Regions from separate parts of the Streptomyces sp. NPDC053079 genome, predicted to be linked through region 1. Evidence: riboswitches for the same ligand, from Rfam matches in the RefSeq annotation. Region 1 holds a riboswitch; each other region holds the start of a gene.
What was found. Region 1 has a riboswitch for thiamine pyrophosphate ahead of ACIGXW_RS33200 (thiamine ABC transporter substrate binding subunit). Riboswitches for the same ligand answer to the same signal wherever they lie in the genome.

Region 1 (3,758 bases):
CGTGATCGTTCTCGCCGTGGTGGTCGGGCTGTGGGAGCTGACCTCCCGGCTCGCCGAGCGCAAGGCCATCAAGGCACCCCTGGTGCCGCTGGCCATCGGCGGCGCCGCGATGATCGTCGCGGGCTATGTCAACGGGCCCGAGGGCGCGTGGGTGGCCATGGCCTTCACCGCGCTCGCCGTGCTGGTGTGGCGCATGACCGAGCCGCCGGACGACTACCTCAAGGACGTCACCGCCGGCGTCTTCGCGGCGTTCTACGTGCCGTTCCTGGCCACCTTCGTGGCGCTGATGCTCTCGGCGGAGGACGGCGCCTGGCGGGTGCTGACGTTCCTCGTCCTGACGGTCGTCAGCGACACCGGGGCCTACGCGGTGGGCTGGCGGTTCGGCAAGCACAAGCTCGCCCCGCGCATCAGCCCCGGCAAGACCCGCGAGGGGCTCCTCGGCGCCGTGGCGTTCGCCATGGTGGCGGGCGCGCTGTGCATGCACTTCCTGATCGAGGACGGCGTGTGGTGGGAGGGGCTGCTGCTCGGCCTCGCGGTCGCCGTTAGCGCCACGCTGGGCGATCTCGGCGAGTCGATGATCAAGCGGGACCTGGGCATCAAGGACATGGGCGCCCTGCTGCCCGGCCACGGAGGGATCATGGACCGGCTGGACTCGCTCCTGCCGACCGCGCCCGTGGTGTGGCTGCTGATGGTGGCGTTCGTGGGCTCCGCCTAGATCGAATCGGGCCCGGAGACGGGCCAGGTACCCTGGAAGGGCTCGTCGCTGCGCGGCGGGCCCTTTTCCGGCCCCGCGCACGCGGGGGTGCCCCTTTCTGAGACCTCCGGGTTCCGGCATCGTCCTGCCGCTGGCTCCGCGACTGCGGAGATCATCCGCTCTCGTCGCAATGAGGAGTTTTCGCTCATGGCCCCCGCGCCTGGAGAACTGACGTTCGTCGCCCCCCGCGGGGCCAAGCTGCCCCCGCGGCACCTTGCCGACCTCACCCCCGCCGAGCGCCGCGAGGCCGTCGCCGCGATCGGCGAGAAGCCGTTCCGCGCCAAGCAGCTCTCCCAGCACTACTTCGCCCGGTACGCGCACGACCCGGCGGCCTGGACGGACATCCCGGCCGCGTCCCGCGAGAAGCTCGCCGGCGAGCTGCTGCCGGACCTGATGAGCGTGGTGCGGCACATCTCGTGCGACAACGACACCACCCGCAAGACCCTGTGGCGCCTGCACGACGGCAAGCTCGTCGAGTCCGTCCTGATGCGCTACCCCGACCGGGTCACCATGTGCATCAGCTCCCAGGCCGGCTGCGGCATGAACTGCCCGTTCTGCGCCACCGGCCAGGCGGGCCTGGACCGCAACCTCTCGACGGCCGAGATCGTGCACCAGATCGTCGACGGCATGCGCGCCCTGCGCGACGGCGACGTCCCCGGCGGCCCCGCCCGGCTGTCCAACATCGTCTTCATGGGCATGGGCGAGCCGCTGGCCAACTACAAGCGCGTCGTCGGCGCCATCCGCCGGCTGACCGACCCCGAGCCCGACGGCCTGGGCCTCTCCCAGCGCGGCATCACGGTCTCCACGGTGGGCCTGGTCCCGGCGATGCACCGCTTCGCCGACGAGGGCTTCAAGTGCCGGCTCGCGGTCTCGCTGCACGCGCCGGACGACGAGCTGCGCGACACCCTCGTGCCGGTCAACACCCGCTGGAAGGTCCGCGAGGTCCTCGACGCCGCCTGGGAGTACGCGGAGAAGTCCGGCCGCCGCATCTCCATCGAGTACGCCCTGATCCGCGACATCAACGACCAGGCGTGGCGCGGTGACCTGCTCGGCAGGCTCCTCAAGGGCAAGCGGGTACATGTCAACCTCATCCCGCTCAACCCCACCCCCGGCTCGAAGTGGACGGCGTCCCGGCCGGAGGACGAGCGGGCCTTCGTCGAGGCGATCGCGGCCCACGGCGTGCCCGTGACCGTGCGTGACACGCGTGGCCAGGAGATCGACGGGGCGTGCGGACAGCTGGCCGCCACCGAGCGCTGATACTGTCCCTCTGCATCAACTCGTACAAATGAACAATCCGACAGGGGAGCGCAGCAAGCGCTGAGAGTGCGGCACAGCCCGCAGACCCTCGGACCTGATCCGGGTCATACCGGCGTAGGGAGTCAGCACCACCATGAACACCAACCTTCGGCGTGCCCTCGGCACGGCGGCCGCCGTCGCGCTCGGCCTGCCCGTTCTCGCGGCCTGCGGCGGCTCGGACGACAAGGGCTCGGGGGCGTCCGGGGACAAGACCGTCACCCTCGTCTCGCACGACTCCTTCGCGGCCTCCAAGGACGTGCTCGAGAAGTTCACCGAGCAGACCGGCTACACCGTCAAGGTCCTCAAGAGCGGCGACGCCGGCCGGGCCGTCAACCAGGCGATCCTCTCCAAGAGCCACCCGCAGGGCGACGTCTTCTTCGGCGTCGACAACACCCTGCTCTCCCGCGCGCTCGACAACGGCCTGTTCGCGCCGTACGAGGCCAAGGGCCTGGACGGCGTCCCCAAGGACCTCCAGGCCGACGCCGCCGAGCACCGGGTCACCCCGGTCGACACCGGCGACATCTGCGTCAACTACGACCGCGCCTACTTCGCGGACCACAAGCTGGCCCCGCCGCAGTCCTTCGACGACCTGGTCAAGCCGGAGTACAAGAACCTCCTGGTCACCGAGAACGCCGCGACCTCCTCGCCCGGCCTGGCCTTCCAGCTGGCCACCGTCGCCAAGTACGGCGACGACGGCTGGAAGGACTACTGGAAGAAGCTGAAGGACAACGGCGTCGAGGTCGTCGACGGCTGGGAGCAGGCCTACAACGACCGCTTCTCCGGCTCCGCCGCCGGAAGGAAGGCCAAGGGCGACAAGCCCCTGGTCGTCTCCTACGCCTCCAGCCCGCCCGCCGAGGTCCTCGGCGTGAAGCCGGAGCCCAAGGAGGGCCCGACCGGCGTGGCGACGGGCACCTGCTTCCGCCAGATCGAGTTCGCGGGCCTGCTGAAGGGCGCCAAGAACGCCGAGGGCGGCAAGGCCCTGATCGACTTCCTGCTGAGCAGGACGTTCCAGGAGGACATGCCCCTCCAGATGTTCGTCAAGCCGGCCCACCAGGACGCCAAGCTGCCCGAGGTCTTCACCAAGTACGGCGCGCGGATCGACCGCCCGGAGACGCTCGCGCCCGAGAAGATCGCCAAGAACCGCGACCAGTGGGTCAAGGAATGGTCCTCGCTCGTCCTGAAGTAGGTCCCGAGACCGGCCCCGGAGCGGCCGCCCGTCAGGCACCCCTGCCGGGCGGCCCCCGGCGGACGGCGACGCGGCTCGCCCTGATGGCCGTGCCGCTCGCCTTCTTCGGGGTCTTCTTCGCCTACCCCGTCGCCGCGATCGTCTCCCGCGGCCTGAAGGCCGGCGGCCAGTGGCAGCTCGCCCGCATCGGCGAGGTCGTCACCGACCCCCGCATCGGCGATGTCCTGTGGTTCACCACCTGGCAGGCCGCCGCCTCCACCGCCCTCACGCTCCTGCTCGCGCTCCCCGGCGCGTACGTCTTCGCGCGCTTCGACTTCCCCGGCAAGCAGTTGCTGCGGGCCGTGGTCACCGTCCCCTTCGTGCTGCCGACCGTCGTGGTCGGCTCGGCCTTCCTGGCGCTGCTGGGACGCGGGGGGCTGCTGGACGAGCTGTGGGGGGTGCGTCTGGACACCACGGTCTGGGCGATCCTCCTCGCCCACGTCTTCTTCAACTACGCCGTCGTCGTCCGTACGGTCGGCGGCC
Region 2 (3,758 bases), on a different contig from region 1:
CGGCGGGCGCTGCTGGAGCGCGGCATCCTGCCCTTCCTCCGCGAAGCGCTGGCCAACGGATCGGGGCCGCGCCCCGCCCCCGTACGCAGGCAGCCGTCCGGCCCCGGCCGCACCCCCCAGCTCGGTTACTCCCGGCCCGGCTTCTCCAGCCCCGACAGCGACCCGTCCTCGTCCACCCGTGCGGGCTTCACCAGCCCGGATTTCACGAGCCCCGAGTTCGGCACGGACCACCGGCCCGAATAGGCCGGTGGTCCACCGTCGGCCGGTCCGCGCGGTTCAGTCCGCGATCGGCAGATATACGCGATTGCCCGAGGCCGCGAACTCCTTGGACTTCTGCGCCATTCCGGCCTGCGGATCGACGGCTTCCCCGGCGGCGACGGCAAGATCTCCCCCGTGCTCACGGCGAATGTCCTGGGAGATCTTCATCGAACAGAACTTGGGTCCGCACATCGAGCAGAAGTGCGCCGTCTTCGCCGGCTCGGCCGGAAGCGTCTCGTCGTGGAAGGCGCGGGCCGTCTCCGGGTCCAGGGCCAGATTGAACTGGTCCTCCCAGCGGAATTCGAAACGCGCGTCGGAGAGGGCGTCGTCCCACTCCTGCGCCCCGGGGTGGCCCTTGGCGAGATCCGCCGCATGCGCGGCGATCTTGTAGGTGATGACGCCGGTCTTCACGTCGTCGCGGTCCGGCAGGCCCAGGTGCTCCTTGGGCGTGACGTAGCAGAGCATCGCCGTGCCCCACCAGGCGATCATCGCCGCGCCGATCCCCGAGGTGATGTGGTCGTACGCCGGTGCGACGTCCGTCGTCAGGGGGCCGAGCGTGTAGAACGGCGCCTCCTCGCAGATCTCCTGCTGGAGGTCGATGTTCTCCTTGATCTTGTGCATCGGGACATGGCCCGGGCCCTCGATCATCGTCTGGACGTTGTGGCGCTTGGCGATGGTGTTGAGCTCGCCGAGCGTCCTGAGCTCCGCGAACTGCGCCTCGTCGTTCGCGTCCGCGATCGAGCCGGGGCGCAGGCCGTCGCCCAGGGAGTACGTGACGTCGTACGCGGCGAGGATCTCGCAGAGCTCCTCGAAGTTCTCGTAGAGGAACGACTCCTTGTGGTGCGCCAGGCACCACGCGGCCATGATCGAGCCGCCGCGCGAGACGATGCCGGTCTTGCGGCGGGCGGTCAGCGGGACGTAGCGCAGCAGCACGCCGGCGTGGACGGTCATGTAGTCGACGCCCTGTTCGGCCTGCTCGATGACCGTGTCCTTGTAGATCTCCCAGGTCAGCTCCTCGGCCTTGCCGTCGACCTTCTCCAGGGCCTGGTAGAGCGGGACGGTGCCGATGGGGACGGGGGAGTTGCGCAGCACCCACTCGCGGGTGGTGTGGATGTTGCGGCCGGTGGAGAGGTCCATGACCGTGTCGGCGCCCCAGCGGGTGGCCCAGGTCATCTTCTCCACCTCCTCCTCGATGGAGGAGGTCACGGCGGAGTTGCCGATGTTGGCGTTCACCTTGACCAGGAACTTCTTGCCGATGATCATCGGCTCGATCTCCGGGTGGTTCACGTTCGCCGGGAGCACGGCGCGGCCGGCCGCGATCTCCTCGCGGACCGTCTCGGGGGAGACGTTCTCGCGGAGGGCGACGTACTCCATCTCCTCGGTGATCTCACCGCGGCGCGCGTACGCGAGCTGGGTCACCGCGGCGCCGCCGCGGCCCCGGCGGGGCTGGCGGGGGCGGCCGGGGAAGACGGCGTCCAGGTTCTTCAGGCCGCCGCGGGGCGAGGTGTGCTTGATGCCGTCGTCCTCGGGGCGCATGGGGCGCCCGGCGTACTCCTCGGTGTCGCCGCGGCCGATGATCCAGTTCTCCCGGAGCGGGAGGAGGCCGCGCCGGACGTCCGTCGCGACGGCTGGATCGGTGTACGGGCCGGAGGTGTCGTACAGCCGTACGTCCTGCCCGTTGGTGAGGTGCACTCGCCGCACCGGAACCCTGAGGTCCGGCCGCGAGCCGGTCACGTAGTCCTTGTGCCAGCCGATCTCCCGGCCGGTTTCGGACGTGCGTGCATCCTGCGAGGTCATCAGACCAGTCTCCCTACGCCGGCATTACCCGGTAACAGGTTCGGCGGTCGACGCAGCGGCGTCCGTACGTGTTCCGTACGGAGGTCAGCGCCCTCTCAGCCCGGTGCTCCGAGCTCCCGCGATTGCAAAAAGGTGGCACCACGCTAGCGCCTTCCGGCGCGGAGCTGCCAGGGGGGCTTGCGATGATCGGGGGGTGACCCCCACTGATCCCAGCCCTCACACCCCCCACGCACACGGCCATTCCCACGGGCATGGCCATTCCCATGGCCATGGCCCCGCGTCACCCGTTTCGGCGCATTTGCGCAAGGTGATCGCGGCGGTGCTCATCCCCTTCGCGGTCGCCGTGGTGACCGGCCTGATAGTCCTCTGGCCGGGCGGCGCCCCTCCGCACCAGCACACCGGTGTGGGCCTCGACCAGAAGACGGAGTCGGGGCGGGTGGTGAAGATCGAGGAGTTCACCTGCCCCAGGTCGGGCGGGCAGCCGCCGCAGCAACAGCAGGCGCCGCCGGGTGCGCCGCCGGCCGACCAGGGGCCGTGCGAGAAGGCCACGATCGAGGTGGCCTCGGGCCCCGACAAGGGGAAGACCTTCACGGAGGTCGTACAGCCGAGCGCTTCCCGCCGCTATGACGTCGGGCAGAAGGTGGTCCTGGCGTACGCGCCTAAGGCCCCGGAGAATCTGCGCTATTCGGTCACGGACGTGGACCGGACCTTCCCGATGGTGGTGCTCGCCGTGGTCTTCGCGCTCGCGGTCGTGGTGGTGGGGCGGCTGCGCGGGCTCTTCGCGCTGATCGCGCTGGTGATCAGCTTCGGGGTGCTGACGCTGTTCATCCTGCCGGCGATCCTCCAGGGCTCGAACCCGCTGCTGGTCGCCGTGATCGGCGGCAGCGCGATCATGCTGATCGCGCTGTACATGTGCCATGGGCTCACGGCCCGGACCTCGGTGGCGGTGCTGGGCACGCTGATGTCCCTGCTGGTCATCGGCCTGCTGGGGTCGCTGTTCATCGAGTGGGCCCATCTGACGGGCAACACCGACGACCAGACCGGCCTGGTGCACGGGCTGTATCCGCAGATCGAGATCCGCGGCCTGTTGCTGGCCGGCATCATCATCGGCTCGCTGGGCGTGCTCGACGACGTGACCGTCACCCAGACCTCGGCGGTGTGGGAGCTGAAGGACGCCGATCCGACCGCGAATTGGCGCAAACTGTACGGCTCGGCGATGCGCATCGGACGGGACCACATCGCATCGGTGGTGAACACGCTCGTGCTCGCCTACGCCGGCGCGTCCCTGCCGTTGCTGCTGCTGTTCACCATCGCCGACAGTGGGGTGGGGACGGTGGCGACGAGCGAGATCGTCGCGGAGGAGATCGTCCGCACGCTGGTGGGCAGCATCGGGCTGGTGGCCTCGGTCCCGGTGACGACCCTGCTGGCGGCGCTCGTTGTCAGTGCCGACCGGCACAATGCGAGCACGGGGAGAACGCGGTCGCGGGGCGGCAGGCGCCGCCGCGCGAAGTGAGGAAACGGGGGGCTTCCTGTGGTCGGTGCGCTGGGCAGAGTGACGGGGACGGTCGGTCCGGGGCTGGTCGGCGAGGTGATGGTGCGGGTGCGGGGCGGTGCCGAGGCGTTCCTGGCCTATCCGGCCGAGGGGGACGGGCGCATCGAGCGGGGCACGGTCGTCGTGGTCGTGGAGTATCTGCCGCCCCGCA
Region 3 (3,758 bases), on a different contig from region 1:
GTTTACGAGCCATGACCGACACCCCGTGCGCGTTGTGCCTCGCTCGCGCTTTCTGAAGCCGAACAGTGACAGGAATGCCCGTTCGGGGCGGCGCTACGGGCGGCCGAACGCCGGCCGCTCGGGATCCAGGTCCGCGCGGCCCGCCACCGGCGACGACGCCTCGGCGAAGTGCCGGCGCGGGATCCGCCCCGCCCGGTGGGCCAGCCGGCCCGCCTCCACCGCGTGCCGCATGGCCTCGGCCATCATCACCGGCTCCTGCGCGCGCGTCACGGCCGAGGCCAGCATCACGGCCGCACACCCCAGCTCCATGGCCAGCGCGGCGTCCGAGGCGGTGCCCGCGCCCGCGTCCAGGATCACCGGGACGCCCGCGCGCTCGGTGATCAGCTGGAAGTTGTGCGGATTGCGGATGCCGAGGCCGGAACCGATCGGTGCGCCCAGCGGCATGATCGCCGCACAGCCGACGTCCTCCAGCTTGCGGGCCAGGACCGGGTCGTCGTTGGTGTACGGCAGCACGGTGAAGCCGTCGTCCACCAGGATCTCGGCCGCGTCCAGCAGCTCGATGGGGTCGGGCAGCAGGGTGCGCTCGTCGGCGATCACCTCAAGCTTGACCCAGTCCGTGCCGAGCGCCTCGCGGGCCAGCCGGGCGGTGAGCACCGCCTCGCCGGCCGTGAAGCAGCCCGCCGTGTTCGGCAGCACCCGGATGCCGTGCTTCTCCAGCACCGACAGCACCGAACCACGCACAGTGGCGTCGAGGCGGCGCATGGCGACCGTGGTCAGCTCGGTCCCGGAGGCGATGAGGGCGCGTTCGAGCACGTCCAGGCTCGGGGCGCCGCCCGTGCCCATGATCAGCCGGGAGGTGAAGGAGGTGTCCGCGACGGTGAGCAGATCGTCAGCCATCTGTGCTGATCAGCCCCCCTGCACCGCGGTGAGGACCTCGACGCGGTCGCCGTCGTCGAGCACGGTCTCCTGCCACCGGCCCCGGGGCACGACGGCTTCGTTGACGGCGGCGGCGACGCCGCTGTGCGCGTCGGTGAGCGTCGAGACGAGCCCGCCGAGGGTCGTCCCCGCCGGGACGGCGCGGCGCTCTCCGTTGACGCTGACGCTGATGGTGTGGGTGGCGACTTCGCTGCCGGTCATGCGGACTGCTCCTGGAATGCGGGGGTGAAGCGTCGGGGGGAGAAGGGGCGGGCCGCCTCGGGCAGCCGCCCGGTGGTCAGGACCTCGGCCATCACGTCACCGGTGACGGGGGTCAGCAACACGCCGTTGCGGTGGTGACCGGTGGCCGTGAGCAGCCCCGGCAGCTCGGTCGGACCGAGCAGCGGGGCGTTGTCCGGGGAGCCCGGGCGCAGCCCCGCGAGGGTCTCCACCAGGGGCAGCTCGGTGATGCCGGGCACCAGCTCGTGGGCGTCGCGCAGCAGCTCGTAGACGCCGCCCGCCGTCACGGTGGTGTCCCAGCCCAGTTCCTCGGTCGTCGCGCCGACGACCAGCTCGCCGTTCTCGCGCGGCACCAGGTACACCGGGCCGCCGCGGACGACCGCCCGCAGCGTCCGGGAGAGGAACGGCCGGTGGGAGGCCGGGACGCGCAGCCGCAGGATCTGGCCCTTGACCGGGCGGACGGGCGGCAGCACGTGCTCGGGCACGCCCGCGAGGCGGCCGCTGAGGCTGCCCGCCGCCAGCACCGTCTGCCCGGCGGCGACGCGGGTGCCGTCCGCGAGCTCCGCCCCGGCGGCCCGGCCCGCGGCGATCAGGGCCCGTACCGCCTCCGAGCGGTGGAAGACGACCCCGGCCCGCTCACAGGCCGTCAGCAGGGCCCGCGCGAGCCGCCGGGGGTCGGTCTGGTGGTCGCCGTCCACCCGCAGCCCCCCGCGTACGCCGGGCGCGAGCATCGGCTCCAGCCGGCGGCACTCGCGCCCCGACAGCCACTGCGACTCCAGGCCCGACCGCTGCTGCAGCGCGTGCAGCTCCCTCAGGTGCTCCCGGTCGTCGGCGTCCAGCGCGACGGCCAGCGTGCCGCAGGCGCGGTAACCGGTGTCCTGGCCGCTGGCCTCCTCCAGCTCGGCCGTGAACTGCGGATAGCGCCGCGCGGAGGCCAGGTTGAGGGCGAGCAGCGTCTGCTCGCCGTAGTGCAGTTCGGTCACGGCGGCCAGCATCCCGGCCGCCACCCGCGCCGCGCCGCCGCCGGGCGCAGGGTCGGCGACGGCGGTGCGCAGGCCGCGCTGGGCGGCGCGCCACGCCGTGACGAGGCCGATGACGCCCCCGCCGATGACGAGGACGTCGCAGGAATGGTGCGCAGGATTTCGATGCGCGTGCATGGGCGTCCAGCCCCTCCCTTCGCCGGCATGACCCGGATCAGGTTCGTACGGTCGGAGGCCGTCCAGCCTCCCTCTCAGCCCGGTGCGTCCGGGCTCCCGCGAGTGCGTGCAGCGGCCACCCTAGTACGCGCCGAGGACCGCCCGGAAGGGCGGCCGCACCGCGCGGAGGGCTGGACGCGCGCCGCGCCGCGCCCCCGTGGGGGAGCCGGGGGAGCGGGGGCAACCCCCGTGACGTTGTGTCAGAGGTCTCCTCACGCGGTGCTGCGGCAGACGCGGGCCGCCGTCCTACAGTGATCGGGTGAGCGAGCAGACGAAACCTTCCGGTGACCGGCGCGTCGTCATCGTCGGCGCGGGCATGGCCGGGGTGCAGACCGCGGTCGCCCTGCGCGAGCAGGGCTGGAACGGCGCGATCTCCCTGCTGGGGGCCGAGCCCCACCAGCCCTACGACCGGCCGCCCCTGTCCAAGGCCGTGCTGCTCGGCAGGGCGGAGGGATCCGCCTTCGAGGTGGACTTCGACTCGCTCGGCATCGACCTGGAGCTCGGCCTGGAGGCCACCGGCCTGAACGCCGACGAGCACGTCCTGCAGACGCGGCGCGGCCCCGTGCCCTACGACGTGCTGGTCATCGCCACCGGCGCCGAGCCGATCACCCTGCCCGGCGGCGAGGACCAGCCGGGCGTCCACGTGCTGCGCACCGTCGACGACGCCGAGCGGCTGCGCCCGGTCCTGGCCGGGCAGCGCGACGTCGTCGCCGTCGGGGCCGGCTGGATCGGCGCGGAGCTCGCGACCGCCGCGCGCGAGGCCGGCTGCCGGGTGACCGTCGTCGAGGCCGCGGACCGGCCGCTCGCGGGCGCCATGCCGGCCGAGGTCGCCGCCCACATGGCCGAGTGGTACGCCGACAGCGGGGCCCGGCTCCTCACGGGCGCGCGCGTGGCCGCCGTGGAGCCGGGGGCGGTCCTCCTCGCCGACGGCACCCGCCTGCCCGCGGACGCGGTGGTCGTCGGCATCGGCGCGCGGCCCGCGACCGGCTGGCTGGCCGGCTCGGGCATCGAGCTCGCACCCGACGCCTCCGTCGTCACCGACGACCGGCTGCGCACCTGCCTGCCGGACGTCTACGCGGTCGGCGACTGCTGCTCCTTCCCCTCGGCCCGCTACGGCGAGCGGCTGCTGGTGCACCACTGGGACAACGCCCTGCAGGGGCCGCGGACCGTCGCCGAGAACATCGTCCACGGGCCCGCGGAGAGCCCGGTGTACGACCCGGTGCCCTACTTCTGGTCCGAGCAGTTCGGGCGCTTCGTGCAGTACGCGGGCCACCACGCGGGCGCCGACGAGCTCCTGTGGCGCGGCGACCCCTCGGGGGCGGCCTGGACGGTGTGCTGGCTGCGCTCGGGCGTCCTGGTGGCGCTGCTGGCCGTGGGGCGGCCGCGCGACCTCGCCCAGGGGCGCAA

Region 2: another riboswitch for thiamine pyrophosphate. It lies ahead of thiC (phosphomethylpyrimidine synthase ThiC); the one in region 1 lies ahead of ACIGXW_RS33200 (thiamine ABC transporter substrate binding subunit).
Region 3: another riboswitch for thiamine pyrophosphate. It lies ahead of thiO (glycine oxidase ThiO); the one in region 1 lies ahead of ACIGXW_RS33200 (thiamine ABC transporter substrate binding subunit).

What each region holds. Positions count from the first base shown of each region.
Region 1 covers NZ_JBITZJ010000011.1:87,315-91,072, reverse strand. Annotated here, with positions in the region: gene ACIGXW_RS33210 (phosphatidate cytidylyltransferase) at 1-715, shown strand, start outside; gene rlmN (23S rRNA (adenine(2503)-C(2))-methyltransferase RlmN) at 902-2,011, shown strand; TPP riboswitch at 2,044-2,149, shown strand; gene ACIGXW_RS33200 (thiamine ABC transporter substrate binding subunit) at 2,145-3,236, shown strand; gene ACIGXW_RS33195 (ABC transporter permease) at 3,320-3,758, shown strand, end outside.
Region 2 covers NZ_JBITZJ010000006.1:300,653-304,410, reverse strand. Annotated here, with positions in the region: gene ACIGXW_RS23655 (hypothetical protein) at 1-243, shown strand, start outside; gene thiC (phosphomethylpyrimidine synthase ThiC) at 277-2,055, opposite strand; TPP riboswitch at 2,049-2,185, opposite strand; gene ACIGXW_RS23645 (YibE/F family protein) at 2,249-3,568, shown strand; gene ACIGXW_RS23640 (hypothetical protein) at 3,587-3,758, shown strand, end outside.
Region 3 covers NZ_JBITZJ010000001.1:289,949-293,706, reverse strand. Annotated here, with positions in the region: gene ACIGXW_RS01300 (thiazole synthase) at 94-897, opposite strand; gene thiS (sulfur carrier protein ThiS) at 907-1,137, opposite strand; gene thiO (glycine oxidase ThiO) at 1,134-2,312, opposite strand; TPP riboswitch at 2,310-2,422, opposite strand; gene ACIGXW_RS01285 (NAD(P)/FAD-dependent oxidoreductase) at 2,611-3,758, shown strand, end outside.